One region of the Arsenophonus nasoniae genome, then DNA from elsewhere that is predicted to be linked to it. Evidence: predicted binding sites of a transcription regulator. Region 1 holds the regulator's gene; each other region holds the start of a gene.
What was found. Region 1 encodes sigma-54, which starts transcription at its own class of promoters, with help from an activator protein. Its sites were predicted from a motif close to GTTGGCACANNTTTCGCTNT; they were not measured.
Positions count from the first base shown of each region.

Region 2: glnA (glutamate--ammonia ligase) is a predicted target of sigma-54. The motif match lies at 2,823-2,842, and genes of this name have one in related genera.
Region 3: hydN (electron transport protein HydN) is a predicted target of sigma-54. The motif match lies at 3,216-3,235, and genes of this name have one in related genera.

Region 1 covers NZ_CP038613.1:3,632,889-3,639,018, reverse strand. Annotated here, with positions in the region: gene pmbA (metalloprotease PmbA) at 1-381, shown strand, start outside; gene npr (PTS phosphocarrier protein NPr) at 679-951, opposite strand; gene rapZ (RNase adapter RapZ) at 948-1,802, opposite strand; gene ptsN (PTS IIA-like nitrogen regulatory protein PtsN) at 1,871-2,338, opposite strand; gene hpf (ribosome hibernation promoting factor) at 2,451-2,738, opposite strand; gene rpoN (RNA polymerase factor sigma-54) at 2,761-4,200, opposite strand; gene lptB (LPS export ABC transporter ATP-binding protein) at 4,264-4,989, opposite strand; gene lptA (lipopolysaccharide ABC transporter substrate-binding protein LptA) at 4,995-5,549, opposite strand; gene lptC (LPS export ABC transporter periplasmic protein LptC) at 5,551-6,130, opposite strand, start outside.
Region 2 covers NZ_CP038613.1:3,297,689-3,303,818, reverse strand. Annotated here, with positions in the region: gene glnG (nitrogen regulation protein NR(I)) at 1-142, opposite strand, end outside; gene glnL (nitrogen regulation protein NR(II)) at 152-1,192, opposite strand; gene glnA (glutamate--ammonia ligase) at 1,339-2,748, opposite strand; gene argE (acetylornithine deacetylase) at 3,013-4,167, opposite strand; gene oxyR (DNA-binding transcriptional regulator OxyR) at 4,795-5,697, shown strand; gene sthA (Si-specific NAD(P)(+) transhydrogenase) at 5,733-6,130, opposite strand, start outside.
Region 3 covers NZ_CP038613.1:2,783,667-2,789,796, forward strand. Annotated here, with positions in the region: gene fdhF (formate dehydrogenase subunit alpha) at 1-128, opposite strand, end outside; partial or broken gene hypF (carbamoyltransferase HypF) at 382-2,610, opposite strand; gene hydN (electron transport protein HydN) at 2,635-3,180, opposite strand; gene hycI (hydrogenase maturation peptidase HycI) at 3,399-3,854, opposite strand; partial or broken gene ArsFIN_RS14230 (formate hydrogenlyase maturation HycH family protein) at 3,847-4,257, opposite strand; gene ArsFIN_RS14235 (NADH-quinone oxidoreductase subunit B family protein) at 4,254-5,021, opposite strand; gene ArsFIN_RS14240 (formate hydrogenlyase complex iron-sulfur subunit) at 5,021-5,563, opposite strand; gene ArsFIN_RS14245 (hydrogenase large subunit) at 5,688-6,130, opposite strand, start outside.

The sequences.
Region 1 (6,130 bases):
CAAACTTGGTTACTGACTACTTATTCAGCACGTAAACTTGGCTTGCGGAGTACGGGTCATGCGGGTGGTATTCATAACTGGCATATTGCCGGCCAAGGATTAGATTTTGCTGCTCTGTTAAAAGAAATGGGGACAGGATTGGTTGTCACTGAATTGATGGGGCAGGGAGTTAGTTCGGTAACGGGCGATTATTCGCGAGGAGCAGCTGGATTTTGGGTCGAAAACGGAGTAATACAATATCCTGTCAGTGAAATTACAATTGCCGGTAATTTAAAACAGATGTGGGCTAATATTGTAACAATAGGCAATGATATTGAAACGCGAAGCAATATTCAATGCGGTTCAGTATTATTGTCAGAAATGCATGTGGCTGGTCAATAATTCAATTATTACTAACAAATTGCTGTTTAAGGCTGAAAAATTGGTTGAAAACCAGTCGATTAAAGTAACGTGCATCTTATCGCAACAGCCAACATTGGCTGCTACGATAGAGTCAGTCATTTTGTTGTAATTAGCCCACTAGCATTCATGTTGTGGCAGAATGATTTTAGCTACAATTTGCCACAGCATTTTATACTAGCTTTTAAAAATAGAGTTAGCTGATAGAGCTTAATAACCATGAAAGGTGATTTTGCTGACGAATGGCCTTGATGTCGTGAAATTTAGGCAGAAAATTTATTAGTCTTCTTCAAGTTTATGATGAAAAAGTTGAATAATTGCTGCCAGTGCCTGTTCTTCATCTGGACCCGTTACTTCAACATCGATATAACTTCCTTGCTCAGAGTCTAGCATCAGCATTGCTATAACACTATCTGCTTGAGCTTCTATATTATGACAGTTGCGTAAGCGCACTGTAGATTCAAACTGTTGGATCAGTTCACAAAGCATTATTGCTGGCCTAGCATGCATACCCTGCTGGTTTTTTATAATAATGCGATGATAGACGGTCATGACTTTCTTTTTTCCAACGTTCGATGACGGGATTGAACATTTTTACCTCTAGAGCGAAAGTAATCAGCCAGTTGTTCAGCAACATAAACTGAACGGTGTTTACCTCCGGTACAACCGATAGCGATGGTCAAATAGCTACGGTTATTCGACTCTAACATGGGTAACCATAATTCAAGATAACTACGTGTTTGATAAATAAAATTATGTACTTCTGTATGTCGGTCAAGGAAGGCAGCAACTGGACGATCGAGACCTGTCATAGGGCGTAATTTGGGATCCCAGTGTGGATTAGGTAAAAAACGTACATCGAATACATAATCTGCATCGATCGGAATACCATGTTTAAAGCCAAAGGACTCGAATACCATAGTCAATTCACGTTCGCGTTTACCTAATAAACGTGCTCTTAGCATTTCAGCCAGTTCATGCACCGACATTTCAGAGGTATCGATGACTAAATCAGCTCGTGAACGTAAAGGCTCTAATAAATCATTTTCCTCATCAATCGCATTTTCTAATGATAACTTTTTGCTGGAAAGTGGGTGTAGACGGCGTGTATCACTATATCTTCGGATCAACGTGTTACGATCTGCATCAAGAAAAAGTAATTGCGGGGAAAAACTAGTAGGTAAATTTTTTAACGCTTTTTCAAAAATTGCTGGGTCGTCGGGCATATTGCGAACATCAATACTCACAGCAGCTGAAATTTGTCGTTCAGCCAGCGTATTGGCTAATTCTGGCAGTAAAATAACGGGCAAATTGTCAACACAATAAAAACCCATATCCTCCAGCGCTCGTAGAGCAACAGATTTACCTGAACCAGAACGGCCACTGATTATCATCAGCACCATGAGTAATACCCCTTAAGTTTCTTCACAATAAAAAAATCATTATTTTTAGTACAGATTTTTTTAAGTTGTTATTCAGTAATGATTTCATAGAGTTCTTCATTACTTTGCGCAGCGCGTAAACGACGACACAAGTTCTTGTCAGCCAACCGTTTGGCAATTAAAGAGAGCGTATGTAAATGTGTTTTACATTGCTCCGAAGGAACTAATAGTGCAAACAGCAAATCAACAGACTGATTATCAATGGCATCAAAAGCGATCGGTTCATTCAAATGAAGAAATACACCCACTGCGTCGGATGAATTACTGTCATTTAATTTGCCATGAGGGATTGCAATACCCCCACCAATACCGGTTGTGCCGACTTTTTCACGGGTAAGTAATGAATCAAAAACGACATTTTCAGGCACATTCAGTTCAATAGCAGCAACTTCACTAATAATCTCTAGTGCTCTTTTTTTACTCGTACAATGTACATTATTTAGTGTACATGATGGTGTTAATACCGAGCTTAATGATAATTTTTTTTCACTGTTCATTGGATTTATTCACTTAGGGCAATTATACCAGATATCGATAATCAATATCTGGTATGAACGATACTCGCATCAATAATTTATATTTAGTGCCCTTGTTGTTTAATAACACAAATTAATGTTGTTTCAATTTTTCTTTATATTTAGTAAGCTGACGTGCCATTTTTTCTACCATGGCATCAATAGCAGCATACATATCATCTTCTTGAGCAGAAGCATGGAGTTCTGCTCCATTCACTTTCGCTGTTGCTTCAGCAATCTGATTAAATTTCTGTACTTTTAAAATTACATGAATACCATTAATATGGTCAAAATATTGTTCAAATTTTGAACATTTTTCTTCAACGGTATGTCGTAATGCTTCGGTAATTTTAATATTTTGTCCAGTAATTTGAAATTCCATAGTATCTTCCTTCTCAGTTAATTCAAATCAGTTTTTTACGCTGATTAGAGGGTGGAATGGATAGAGACTCTCGATATTTAGCAACTGTACGACGAGCAATTTGAATCCCCTGTTCTGCTAGTATGCTCGTTAATTTGTTATCACTCAAGGGTTTTACAGGGTTCTCTGCCGCAATGAGTTTTTTTACTAGCGCGCGTATAGCGATAGAAGACGCTTCTCCTCCTGTATCGGTGTTAACATGGCTAGAAAAAAAGTATTTCAGTTCAAAAATGCCTCTTGGACTATGGAGGTATTTTTGCGATGTGACACGGGAAATTGTTGATTCGTGCATATCAACCTGATAAGCAATATCCGCTAATACCATAGGTTTCATATGCTCTTCACCATATTCAAAAAATTCTTGCTGATTTTCAACAATACATTGGGCAACTTTTAATAAAGTTTCATTACGACTTTCTAAACTTTTTATTAACCATTTTGCTTCTTGTAAGTTGTTACGGATGAATTGGTTATCTTCTTCATTACCAGAATATTTGCCTAGAGAAGCATAATGTTGATTGATTTTTAAACGTGGAATGTTTTCAGTATTTAGTGCTACTTGCCAGTCATTATCTATTTTACGAACCAAAGCATCTGGGACAATGTATTGTGGCTCTTTAGTTTGAATGACTTGCCCAGGTTTAGGATCTAATCGTTGTATCATAGCGATAACTTCTTTCAAGGCCGCTTCTTTTAATTTAGTTTTCCGGCTAAGTTGCCGAAAATCACGATTGCCAAGTAATTCTAGATGGTCATTAATTATCAGTTTAGCTTCTTTTAGAAAAGGAGTCTCGTTAGGTAATGCTGATAACTGAATAAGTAAGCAGTCTTTCAAATTTTTTGCTGCAACGCCAATTGGATCGAAGTGTTGGATCCGTTTTAATACAATTTCAACTTCTTCCAGGGTAATATCGGTTAGTGCCAAACCGGTGTAAATATCTTCAATAGTAGTGCTTAAATAGCCGGAATCGTCGACAGCATCAATAATGGCGGTGGCAATTGCTGCATCTATTTCAGTAAAGGGTGTCAATGATGCTTGCCAGGATAAATAATCTTGTAGTGTTTGCAATGTTTCCCCTTGGTAGAGAGGAAAATCATTGTCGCTAAAATTATTGCTTAAGCTTGGATAGCTATCTGAAGTATAAATTTCTTCCCAATTAGTATCTAAGGGTAATTCGTCAGGCATATCATTTTGTTCAATTGCTTCAAAACTATCTAGTGTCGCTGGCTCGTTATCATTAATATCTGATGTTTCGATTTCCTGATAGAGGTCATCTTGTTCAAGTAAAGGATTGGTTTCAAGCGCTTGCTGAATTTCGTGCTGAAGTTCTAATGTTGAAAGTTGCAACAAACGAATCGCTTGTTGTAGCTGTGGTGTCATCGCCAACTGCTGACTGAGTCGGAGTTGCAAACTCTGTTTCATAAAATTGGCTTAACCTCTTGGGAATAACATAATAAAAAAACTTACAACTTTAATGAGTTAGGGTTAGAGGCGAAAACCTTCTCCCAAATAGACACGTTTGACTTGCTCATTTTCTAAAATCGCTTTAGGGGTTCCATGAGCGATAAGATGACCTTGACTGACAATGTAAGCACGTTCACAGACATCTAATGTTTCTCTCACATTATGATCGGTTATTAATACACCTAAACCATAATCTCTCAAGTGTTGGATTATTTTTTTTATATCTAATACTGAAATTGGATCAACACCAGCAAAAGGTTCATCTAAAAGAATAAATTTAGGATTAGCCGCCAATGCCCGGGCTATTTCCACTCGGCGGCGCTCCCCACCCGAAAGTGATTGACCGAGATTATTTCTCAAATGAGTAATACTAAATTCTTCCATCAATTCTTCGGCACGTTGTTGTTTTTCTTCGGAGGTTAGATCTTTACGAATTTCTAATACAGCCATCAGATTATCGTAAACGTTTAGCCGGCGAAATATTGAGGCTTCTTGTGGTAAATAACCTATTCCTCTACGAGCACGTTCATGCAGAGGCAATAAACTAATATCTTCATCATCGATAGCAATTTTTCCAGTATCACGAGGAACGATCCCAACTACCATATAGAAGGTTGTCGTTTTACCGGCACCATTTGGCCCTAGTAAACCAACGATTTCACCTGAACTGACTTCTAGGCTAACATCTTCAACAACCTTACGGTTTTTGTATGTTTTTGCCAAATGCTTCGCAGTTAATTTAGCCATTTTTATTATTTACTCTTACTATTATTTGTGCTTTTCACACCAGGGCCTTTTTCTTGTAATTGGGAAGGTAACAATATGGTCGTTACTCGTTTCCCTTTATCGCTAAACGCTTCCATTTGCTGGGTTGGGACTAAATAGGTAATTTTGTCACCTTTAATATTACTATCTAGTTGTTCAAGATAAGCATTACCCGTTAGGATAACCAGTTCTTTTTCCATTTCATAACGTATTTTATCACTGTGACCTTTGATAGGTTTACCATCATCTTGTAATTGATAGAAGGTTGCTGGCGTACCATAGGCTTCGACAACCATCTTTTTTGCATCGCCGTTCGGACGAGTAACAACGACTTTATCAGCTCGAACATCTATAGAACCTTGTTTTATAACAACATTTCCTGTAAATGTGGTAATGTTTTTTTCTAAATCAAGCGACTGTTTGACTGAATCAATCTGAATGGGTTGTTGTGAGTCACTTTTCAGCGCTACTGCTGGCAAGCTTAATATGAATATTGAGCTAGTCAGTGCTACATTAATGAAGATCTTTTTTGCCAATATCATTTTAATGGTTTCCTTCGGGAGCTGGTTGCTTATTGGGGATTTCGTAATAGGTCTTAACATCTTCAATTAACTCTGCGGTATGGGTTCGCATATTACCGCGCATTTCCATACCCACTGAACGTAAACCGATACCAATTAACGTGACTTTATTATTGGATGAAACATCCTGGGTAATTAAGTTAACGATGGCATTTTCTGTCAAAATTTGTTGTAAATCTGAAGTTGGATTTAAGCTATTTACCTGAACATTACCATATAAATAGAGCATATTGTCGCTCGTTAATTTGGCTTTATTGGCGCGTATGGCCCAAGTAGGAATACTTTTGGTATCGTAGGTTGTTAATACTGGATTAATAAACCAACTAATTTTACTACTCGAAAAGTGGTGTGTCTCATCCGTTATCAACTTATAAGCTAATTTGCCCATTGGGTCATAGACATGCGTAACGGCATTGGCAGTTTGATAATTTGGTTGACTATTTTCAATCATAGCAGGTGCTTTTGATTGATTAAAATCAGCTAAGTTCCAGCCGATAAGCGCTAAAACAATCAGTGTTAATATAATGTTAAGCCAAAAGTTA
Region 2 (6,130 bases), 340 kb from region 1:
GACAGGTTTTTTCTAATGCTATTAATACACTTTGAATATCTTCAAAGCTAGTACATTCCATGTGGGCATTGTTTAACGCGCGTTCTAAAACCCACCGAATGGCACTATCATCATCAACGATCCACACCTTACCTTTTTGCATATCAGTTACCTAATTCTTAATAGGAAGATAAATCGAAAATTGCGTATGGCCAGGCCAACTAGAAAATTCGATTCTACCAGCATGCTGGTCAATAATATTTTGTGCAATTGAGAGTCCTAAGCCATTGCCACCTTTATGATGACTTACCATCGGATAGAACAGCGTATCTTGTATCTGTGATGGAATACCTGGACCATTATCTTCAATATCGATACGGGCGGCAAGCCGATACGTTTTTCCGTGTAATGTCACATGAAACGCTGTGCGAGTCCGCATAGTCAAGGTTCCACCGTTTTCTTCCATTGCTTGTATCGCGTTTTGGCTTATATTAAGTAACACTTGTTCAATTTGTTCGGGATAGTGTGGTAATTCAGGTAAACTAGGATCATAGTCTTTTATTAATTTAATATTTTCCGGTAGCGTCAGTGATATTAAATAGTAAGTACGCTCAACAACCTGGTGGATACTTTGTGTTGTTTTCAAACCGGGATGTTGAGGGCCGAGTAGACGATCAACGAGATTGCGTAAGCGATCGGCTTGCTCAATAATGACTTGGGTATATTCTAACTGCTCAGAACTAGAAAGGGTTTTGGCTAACAGTTGAGCTGCGCCACGTAAACCCCCTAACGGGTTTTTTATTTCATGGGCTAAAGTTCGGATTAAGTCACGTGATAGGATTTGTAATGATTGTTCTTGCTCTAAACGGCGATAGGAATTGACCGGCGAAAATTCTAGTAAAATAAAGCCTTGTGAAATGGGCTGCGCACTGATAGTCACGTTATAAGAGTGATTATTGATAACCAGAGTGACTTCATTATCGGTAAAACTTTTATTTTTTTTTATTTTTTTTTGCATTAAATCCATATCAAACGAACAATAATCAAAAAGAATTGGTAGCGGTGTACCCAGCAATTTTCTTGGATTAGCTGAAAAAAATTGGCGGCTAGCATAATTAGCGTACTGGATGATGAGTTTATTATCCAGTAAGAGAATATTATGCAACAAGCAATCTAAGATATGATCGGCAATGGGTAATTTATCAATTTTCACGTAGTTTTACTCCTGCACCTTTTTAGTGCATATTAACATATTTGAGTATAAACCAAGTATTTTTGTTCAATAATTAGGCAGAAAAAACCTCATCAAATGATGAGGTAATATAACACAACAAAAAATACCCAGCGGAGAAGGGTTTATCAGACGCTGTAGTACATTTCGAACTCTAATGGATGAGGTGCCATCTGAATACGTTGAACATCATTTTTTAATAAGTTGATATAGGCGTCTATCGTTTCATCAGTAAATACTTCACCGCGTTTCAAAAATTCGCGATCTATATCCAACGCATGCAGGGCTTCTTCCAGTGAACTGGCAACAGTTGGGATCTCTTGTGCTTCTTCCGCAGGTAAGTCATATAAATTTTTATCCATCGCTTCTCCGGGATGAATTTTATTCATAATTCCATCGAGACCTGCCATTAATTGTGCAGCAAAGGCTAAGTAAGGATTAGCCGCCGGATCAGGAAAACGAACTTCAATCCGTGATGCTCTCGGATTGGCAACCATTGGAATGCGAATAGAAGCTGACCGGTTACGCGCTGAATAAGCCAACATTACCGGTGCTTCGAAACCAGGTACTAGACGCTTATAGGAGTTGGTGGTTGGATTCGTAAAGGCATTTAAAGCACGCGCATGTTTAATAATACCATCAATGTAATAAAGGGCTGTTTCAGATAGCCCACCATATTTATTACCGGCAAACAAGTTGGTGCCATTTTTTTCCAGCGACATATGACAATGCATGCCAGAGCCGTTATCACCCACGAGTGGCTTTGGCATAAATGTCGCTGTTTTGCCAAAAGCATGAGCAATATTATGCACGACGTATTTGTATATTTGTGTTTCATCGGCTTTTTTGGTCATTGTATTAAAACGGGTAGCGACCTCATTTTGGCCTGCGGTGGCAACCTCATGGTGGTGTGCTTCGACAATTAAACCCATTTTCTCCATGGTGGAACACATGGCGGAGCGCATATTTTGAGAGGAATCAACGGGTGGGACAGGAAAATAACCCCCTTTAACGCTTGGTCGATGACCTTTATTGCCATCTTCATAGTGTGCGCCAGAATTCCAGGCTGCTTCGATATCGTCGATATGATAATAAGCACCAGAAATATTGTTGCCAAAGCGAATATCATCAAACACAAAGAATTCAGGTTCAGGTCCAAATAATACCGTATCGGCGATACCGCTACTGCGTAAGAAATTTTCGGCGCGTTTAGAAATTGAACGTGGATCGCGTTGGTAGCCCTGATGGGTATGGGGCTCTAGGATATCACAGCGAATAATTAGGGTTGAATCACTAAAAAAAGGATCTAGCACTGCCGTCTCGGGATCAGGCATAAGCATCATATCTGATTCATTAATTCCTTTCCAACCGGCAATAGAGGAGCCGTCAAACATTTTTCCCTCTTCAAAGAAATCTTCGTTGATTTGGTGAGCAGGAATAGTGATATGTTGCTCTTTACCTCTGGTATCGGTAAAGCGTAGATCAATATATTTAACATGGTGCTCTTTGATCATGGATAAAACATGCTCAACAGACATAAAGCTTCTCCTGATTGGATCCTACTTTTGAACGATAGTGCCAAAAAGTTTCATTAAAGTTGTTAATTAATCATTAAGCGAAAATCATGCCAAATTATTTATAACCTAGAATAAATGCTTTTTGAATGATTTATGAGTAAATAATAATAAATTGAATAGTAAATTGCACTATTTGTGTGCGTTTTAGACGCCTAAAATGCACACAAATAGTGCAATAAACGAAAGGAATACGAACTTGCCTTATTTGATTTCCTATGTAGTGGTTTATTTTTTCAAACAAAAATGGGTTATCATTTGTGAAAGTAATGCAATTGTTGGTTTTATATATTTAATTTCAATAAATTCATCAGGTTGATGCGCTTGCTCTATCGAGCCTGGACCTAATATTAATGTTGGACAGCGAGTTTGAATAAAAGGTGCTTCGGTGCAGTAATTAACGGTTTGTGCTTTCTTGTTTAATAAATTTTCAATTATTTTCAACATCTTATGATTTATTGGGCATTCAAAACCAGGAATAGCAGGATGTAGTTCCTCGATAGTAATGCGATTAGGCCAACGATGTTTAATCGGTTCAAGTGCGGCATGCAATAATTCATCCAAATTTTGTAGTGATAGACCAGGTAGTGGGCGAATATCGATATGTAGTTCACAGCATCCACAAATTCGATTTACTGCATCCCCGCCATGAATATGTCCAAAATTCATTGTTGGGTAGGGAATAGCAAATGCCTTGTGATGGTAATCAGTTTTTAGTCTATTTCTAAGCATAATTAACTGACTAATGGTTTCATGCATTAATTCAATCGCATTGATACCCTTTGCTGGATCACTTGAATGGCCTGATTGACCGGTAATGCGGATGGCATTGGCGATATGCCCCTTATGAGCGCGAATGGGTCGTAGTGAAGTTGGCTCGCCAATAATCGCCAATTCAGGCTGAATTTCAGCCGTTGTGGCAAAATAACGTGCCCCTGCCATGGTGGTTTCTTCATCAGCAGTTGCCAAAATATAGATGGGATGCTGTAACTGATAAATATCGATATTGCGTAAGGCATCAATAATAAAAGCGAAAAATCCTTTCATATCTGCGCTGCCTAAACCATATAATTTGTTGCTATATTCCGTTAATTGGAAAGGATCTTTTGTCCAGCGCCCTTCATCAAAAGGAACCGTATCAGTATGCCCACAGAGTAGTAATCCCTCCTCTCCTTGACCAAAAGTAGCCAGTAAATTGAATTTATGGCGAGTTTCTGGCACCGGTTGAATGGTTATTTTTCCACCTAGCGTCTTTAGCCATTCTGCCAGTAGATTAATTAATGCTTCATTACTTTGATCGCGTCTTGCATCGACAGAACTAATTGATGGTATGGCAATTAATTGACGATATAACTCAATAAATGTCGGGAGTTTCGCTTTCACTGCTACCAGCCTTAATGACTAAAATTTCAATACTCATGCATTTCTTTGAATAAAAATACAGTAATTAATATTAGTTCAGTGTACAAGATTTATTAATGAGAATGTTAATGATACTAATTTTTCCTTGAATCCATAACCCCAATATACACAGGAAAAAAGGAAAATTAATGGTGTATAGGTTCGTCATTATAATATATATTTCGATATAAAGATTTTATTTAAGAATTAAAAAATATTTGCCATAACATAATAATACTATTAATAAAATAATTATCGCAATGGGTCGATTTAAATTAAACAATGGCAATTAATTTGACCATAAGAGTTCAGTCAAGCCTTTATTGGTGATGTATACAATCGATGCTTAGTGAATCTGAATATTCTGTAAATATAGCGTTGAGGCTGTGTTTTATGGCCGCAAGTTAGTTGTGCAATTTTAGCAACTCAGCAGAATCAGTCACTGGCGATAAACAACTCACCGTGCAAACGTTTAATTTCATTGTTTTTATCTATGAATTACAAAAATAAATTTTATTGCTGAATTTTTTCGTTGATAGGAAAACTGGATCCATTATGATGAATAGATAGGTTGATTCTATCAAATTTATATTTAGGGAAGGAATAGGCATGAATATTCGTGATTTGGAGTACCTTGTTGCATTAGCTGAGCATAAACATTTTCGGCGTGCTGCAGATGCCTGCCATGTTAGTCAACCGACCCTAAGCGGTCAAATTCGTAAATTGGAAGACGATTTAGGGGTTATGTTGTTAGAACGAACAAGCCGAAAGGTTTTGTTTACTCAGCAGGGATTATTATTAGTTGAACAAGCTAGAACAGTACTGCGAGAAGTTAAAATATTGCAGGAAATGGCTTCCTTACAAGGTGAAAGCATGTCAGGCCCGTTACACATAGGATTAATTCCTACCATTGGTCCTTATCTTTTGCCTCACATCATTCCAGAATTACACCGTTTATTTCCTAAACTGGAGATGTATTTACATGAAGCACAGACACACCATCTGTTAGCACAATTAAATAATGGTAAACTGGATTGTGCAATATTAGCGCAAGTGAAAGAGACTGAAGCTTTTATTGAAATTCCTCTTTATGAGGAACCTATGCGATTAGCCATTTATGAAGAGCATCCGTGGTTCAATCGTAAGGAAATTGAGATGCAAGAGCTTGTTGGGCAGAAATTACTCATGTTGGAGGATGGTCACTGTTTACGTGATCAAGCGATGGGATATTGTTTTCAGGTCGGGGCCAAAGATGATACCCACTTTCGTGCCACCAGTTTGGAAACATTACGTAACATGGTGGCAGCTGGCAGTGGTATAACACTTTTGCCAGATTTATCGGTGCCGAAAGAGATAAAACGTGATGGCGTCTATTATCTTGATTGTATTAACCCTGTTCCTTCACGTTCGATTGTTTTAGTTTATCGACCTGGTTCACCGCTTAGAAGTTGTCATGAACAATTTGCTGAGGCAATACGTAAACAAATGCAGCGATACTATAGTAAAAATTAATTGTTAACTTACTTCTAACATTGGGTTCTATTTGGTTAAAACAGACGGTTTAATCCATTTAGCGCAGCAACCCGAAATGCTTCTGCCATAGTTGGATAATTGAAGGTGGTATTAACGAAATATTCAATAGTATTACCTTCACCTTTTTGCTCCATAATTGCCTGTCCAATATGAATAATTTCTGCTGCACGCTCCCCGAAGCAGTGAATACCTAAAATTTTTAATGTTTCGCGATGAAATAGAATTTTTAAACTGCCTACATTCATCCCTGCTATCTGCGCTCTGGCTAAGTGTTTAAATTGGGCGCGCACGACTTCATACGGAATTTTCATGGCAGTCAATTGTTGTTCGGTTTTACCGACAGAACTGATTTCAGGAATGGTGTAGATCCCGGTTGGAATATCCTCAATTAAATGAGTATCACCGTGACCTG
Region 3 (6,130 bases), 850 kb from region 1:
AGGCATAAAGTACCTTGATTGGTTTTCCCCTGCGCCGCCTCCGCTTTGACAATTTTGCCTTTATCAACCATCAGGTTGATTTTGCAACCTGATGCACAGTAGGGGCAAACCGTGACGACTTTTTTCATCCGCATTACTCCTGTTAACTTCATAATTGGAAAAGGATTAAGCATTAAGATGCATGAAGCGTGCCACTCATACCAAAATGATTAACTAGCTGGAAAATAAAGAAAAAATATTAATTCTGACTGATAGTGTCATTCGTTCGACATAAATGACATGACAAACAAGTCACTAACAAACTACCGTTATGACAGCGTGAATAAAACTGCTGTTGTCACCGCAATGGATGGGTAATCTTTTGACGTTTAGCACCGGCGATTAAGAAAATTTTGCTGCGGCAATCAACGCTTGACCAAAAGCAATGGCGCCATCACCAGCAGGTAAATTCATTGGTAACAATAGTTGAAAATCAGTTAACCAAAACTGTAGCCGTTGACGCAGTAAGCGATTATGCAATACACCGCCACTACAAACAATGGTGGTGATTTTTCGCAACAGCGCATGATAGGTGGCCAGTTCAGCCAATCCTCTAGCTAACGCGTCGTGAAAGGCCCAGGCGCGCCAAGCATCGGGTGCCTGCCAATCGAGCCATTGTTGCCAAAATGTCATCATATCTAATTGGTTATCTTTAACCGGTAGCGTTACTGGGTGGTTGATATGATTGACGGTTAGCGCCAAAGCCTCTAATCTGCTAGCGGCTTCGCCTTGATAACTTTGTTGCGCCGGCGCATAGCCAAGCGCTGTCGCAATCGCGTCAAATAAGCGTCCGGCAGAAGAAGCAAGTGGTGCGTTAATGCCTCGTTCTATCGCTCGTGCTAATGGCTGCCAGGGTTTATCTGCCAATATTTTGGCTTCCGAACGCATTTGCCAGTCTGGTACAAATGCTAGCCACTGGGCCAATAAATTCCGCCAGGGCTAGCGTGCAGCCAAATCACCCCCTGGCAACGCTACTGCAGGCAATCCCGCCAATTTTTCACATTCATTATAATTGACACGCAAACATTCCCCACCCCATAGCTGATCATCATCTCCCCAACCAATACCATCGAGGATCAATGCAATAACATCGCCTGCATGCCTTGGCCAAAGATGCTCAGCCAAACAGGCGACAGCATGGGCATGATGATGCTGCACTGTGACTATCGGCAAAGACATTTGCTGCGCCAGTTGTCGTGTACGATAGGCCGGATGTTTATCAGTCACGATTTTTTGTGGCGTGAACTGCCAAATCTGCTGCATCCTGGTCACGACCTGCCACCACTGAGCTTCAATATTTTGCTCATTGAGATCGCCCAGATGCTGACTGAGAATCGCCTGTTGATCCCTGATCAGACAGAAAGTATTTTTTAGATCGGCACCTAAGCATAACAACGGGGGTACTTTGCTAAAACCGGGCGGTAAAGGCAAGCTGTCGGGCACAAAACCTCTGGCTCGACGTAGCATTTCACCCGAGACGCGCATAACGGAATCATCCATCCGCTGTAAAATATCCCGATTGTGTAATAGCCAGCCGTCCGCAATATCAACTAGGTCAGTCAATGCTTGTTCATTATTCAATGCCGGCGGACAACCACTGAGATTGCCTGAAGTCATCACTAAGGGACGCGCGACAGTCTGTATTAATAGATGTTGTAACGGATTTGCCGCCAGCATGACACCGACCTCGTTAAGCTGTGGTGCGATCTCATCAACTAACGATAGCCATTGTTTATCCACTAATACAATTGGCGCCGCAGGTAACTGCAAAAGTGACTGAGCCTGTTTAGGCAGAAGGCTGGCCATTGCATCAGTGATCATCACAGCTAAGGGTTTTGACGGTCGCTGTTTACGCTGACGCAAACGCTTTACTGCTATTGGATTATTAGCATCACAAGCCAGATGGAAACCACCTATCCCTTTAATCGCTATAATTTTACCCTTTTGCAATGCGTTAATGGCGGCCTGAATTGCCGCCTCTTTTTCTTGTCGCTCATTTTCTGCCAGCCAGAGCACCTGCGGCCCACAATCAGCACAAGCAATAGGTTGGGCATGGAAACGCCTGTCAGCAGGATCACGATATTCTGCTGCACAAGGCGCACATAGCGGAAAAGCCGCCATAACGGTAAACGGACGATCATAGGGTATCGCGCGAATAATGGTAAAACGCGGCCCACAGTGAGTACAATTAATGAATGGGTAGCGATAGCGACGTTGGTTTGGATCATTCATTTCTCGCAAACATGCCTGGCAAGTAGCTGCATCAGGAGCAACTTGGGTTGCCATCGTTGCTGGCACGCTATGCTGAATAGTGAAATCCTGCGGCAATTGACGCCAGTGCCAGGGAAATTGCTGCACTTGATCAATACGAGCCAGTGGCGGGCAATCGATTGGCAATTGAGCAAGTAACCTGCTGGCATCGCCAACAATACGCACAACTACACCGGCACCGTCGTTATAAACATCCCCTTTAAGGGCTAGTCGTTGCGCCAATTGCCAAATCCAGGGCCGAAATCCGACCCCTTGAACTTTGCCATAGATCCGCAATAAGGTACCATTTTCACTTATCATGTTGGTTAATGCCGCGCTGACTAGTTAGAAAATTTGATTAGCTATACCATTTAACGCTGCCCGCCGGCGCTTCTCAAAATTGAGTTGTTCCAGTTTGTTACGATCAACACACATAATTGCGTTGGTAGGACAAGCCTGAATACAAGCCGGCCCTTCCGCGCGATGATGGCAAAGATCACATTTATTTGCCTCAGCCTTCTCGACGACAAGATTCAACCCAGCCCCACTATTGCGTACGACTGGCCGTGAAACCACTTCCATCGCACCATAAGGACAAGCAACAACACAAGTTTTACAGCCAATACAACGCGCTTGATGAACGTGGACAAAATCGCTTTCACGAGTAATCGCACCATTAGGACAAACGTTGGCACAGGGCGCATCTTCACATTGGCGGCAGGTCGTGGCGGTTGAGACACTAACCCCTTTAATAACATGGATACGTGGCAAGAAAGTCTTCGGTGTGAGTGAAGCACAGTCCTGGGTTTCCTGATGAGATACCACACAAGCCACTTCGCAGGTACGACAACCAATACATTTATTGGCATTAGTAATAATGAAACAATTCATTCACTTCTCCAGCAATGACAGTCAATAGCGAAATATATTCATAAACTGTGCCAATTTTAAGTTAACAAAAAATTGGCACGTGCCTGTCATTATCACGATTGACAATGACAAATATTGGCGCAATACAGTTAGATCGTATGAGTAGAATAAAATGCGGGCCTGAAACCAGAAAATTGCGTTAGCCAAGCCCATTTTTGCTACTCAATGCGATGCAATATTTATAGTGGCCGGAACTGCCTTAGCTGCTGATTATCAGCCAGACTGGCATAAACTGTTTCAACGGCTATTTTTACCGCTGCCGTCATCGGGTAATAGAAGCCGACAATATCTGGCTGAATACCTAAGAAAATCACCTCGTTAGTATCCTCTTTTAGCTGCTCAATAAGATAATTAAGTGGCATATTATGGGTCGACATAATAAACATATCAGCGATATCTTGTGGATCGATCAGCCGAATTTCACCCGCCGCCAGTCCCATATCAGTCGCATCAACAATCAACAAACGATTTGGCTGTAATTCGCGAATAACCCCGATATCATTTTCTGGCGCACTACCGCCATCAATGACTATCCATGCCCCTTGGGGTGTATTACGACACATCTCTGCCAGCAATGGCCCTGCGCCGTCATCACCCATCATACTATTGCCGACACAGAGTAAGACATCAGCCACGCTCCCTCCTTACCATCAAATAGATAGCACTCTCTTGGTGAATATTAGCTAGCATGTTCCGCATCTGCTGGCTCCAACTTTGCTGTTGGTTAGTCTGTTTGCTTAGCGCCGCGCTAAAAGCCTTTGCCAGCATTGCCACATGGCTATTATCAATAACAATTTCGCCATAACGAGCAACACCCGCCATTTTTCGCTGCGCTTCACTTCCTGCTTCGAGAGTAGCAATCCAGAGCTGATATTCTGGCCAGGGACAGCTAAGTACAGCTTGTAAACAATCTATCACGCCTAAATGGTGACCAATGGCAAGTCCATAATAGATAACTTGCTGTGCCTACGGTGGCGTGCCCTCATTTTCATCAATAAATTTACGGCTTAGCTGACTGAACACCACCTTATCACTCATTTAATCCGCTCCTGCTCAACAATTTGGCTAAGATTGGCAACAATTTCATTTAAGCGCGGATCATTTTCGTCAGCCAACCATTGCGCCACGCAATCTTCACCCTGCATGAGATAATTGATAAAATTGTCAGCAATCTGACGACCATAGCGATAGCCAGCTAAACGTCGGGCAGCACGATCGATACGGACTCGCAACGGTTGTAACATATCTGAATGGAGAATTTCTGCCGGTTGATTATCCTCTTCAAAGGGTTCACGCAGATGAATTTTTTGCTCCAGCAAGCCTAAAGCCATGGCAAAACCATATAAGGTCGCAGCCGGTGTCGGTGGACAGCCAGGAATATAAACATCGACAGGCACGATCTTATCCGTGCCGCCCCAAACACAATACAGATCGTGAAAAATGCCACCTGAATTACCACATGCGCCATAGGATATGGCAATTTTGGGATCAGGAGCTGAATGCCAGGCGCGTAATGCTGGCGTCCGCATTGCGCGCGTAACCGCCCCAGTAAACAGCAATATATCAGCGTGACGTGGGGAAGGAACGACTTTAATGCCAAAACGCTCGGCATCAAACATGGGAGAAAGGGTGGCAAAAATTTCAATTTCACAGCCATTACAACCGCCACAGTCAACCCGATAAACATAAGCAGAGCGTTTAATTTTCTTCAACAATAATGCTTTCATACTTGCGATAGACTCTTCTATTGCTACCGGTACCGGCATACCTTGCTGATCACGCGATGCCAAAAACTGGCTCATCAAATAGTCTCCTTCATTTCACGGCTTAAATCGATTTTATCTGCCGGAGTCAATCCCTGTAAGCGTTTGCAATTAGGGCAAGTTTCAAAGCTTTCTCGATGGTGTTCAGCGCGTTGATCGCCATTATGTTTCAGTATCTCGATAACATAGTTGATCGCTTTTTTAACTGCCAAAGGACGCTGACATACCCGGCAATAACAGATAGCAAATCGTGCCTGCTGGCAAAGATCTTCTTTCCGCCATACTGCTAGTTCATATTCCTGTGACAAACGAATGGCCGCCGTTGGACAAACCTCTTCACAACGACCACAGAAAATGCAACGACCAAGGTTCAATTGCCAGAACAGTTGGCCTTTTGGCAAATCAATTTCGGCGGTCAGTGCATTAGATGGACAAGCGTTGACGCATGCCCCACAACCGATACATTGTTGCGGATTATGTTGCGGTTTACCGCGAAAGTTTTTATCCACTTTAATTGGCGTCAGTGGATAATCTTCGGTAACTATCCCAGTTTTTAAAGCTTTCTTAATAAAATTAAACATGATAACTCCAGTTGGCTTTTACTGACTGTACGCAACTGACGAAAGAGATTGCGCTAGTTAGCCATAAACGGCTTGCCATAACCCTAATACGTTCAGGGGTAAACCGCCGCCGCAAAAGCAAAAGTTATTTCAGCGGTGAATTCTTACGTTCAATGCTGTAACGTTCTAGTTCTTTATAAGGCACCACTTGACTCTTTTTCTTACGCACGTCGACAACAGTCATACGATCAGTACAGGAATAACACGGATCAAGACTGCCAATTATCAGTGGGGCATCAGACACAGTATTGCCACGTAGCATATAGCGCAGTGTCGGCCAATTGGCATAAGTTGCCGCCCGACAGCGCCAACGCCATAGTTTTTGATTGTCGCCGGTCATACTCCAGTGAATATCATCGCCGCGGGGTGCTTCAGTAAAACCTAAAGCAAAACGGTGCGGAATATAGGTAAATCCTTCTACCATTAATGCACCACCAGGTAGATTATCTAAACCAAAATCGATCATATTGAGTGAGGTAAAGACTTCGTTGATACGAACTTTAAGGCGAGCAAGTACATCGCATTCCT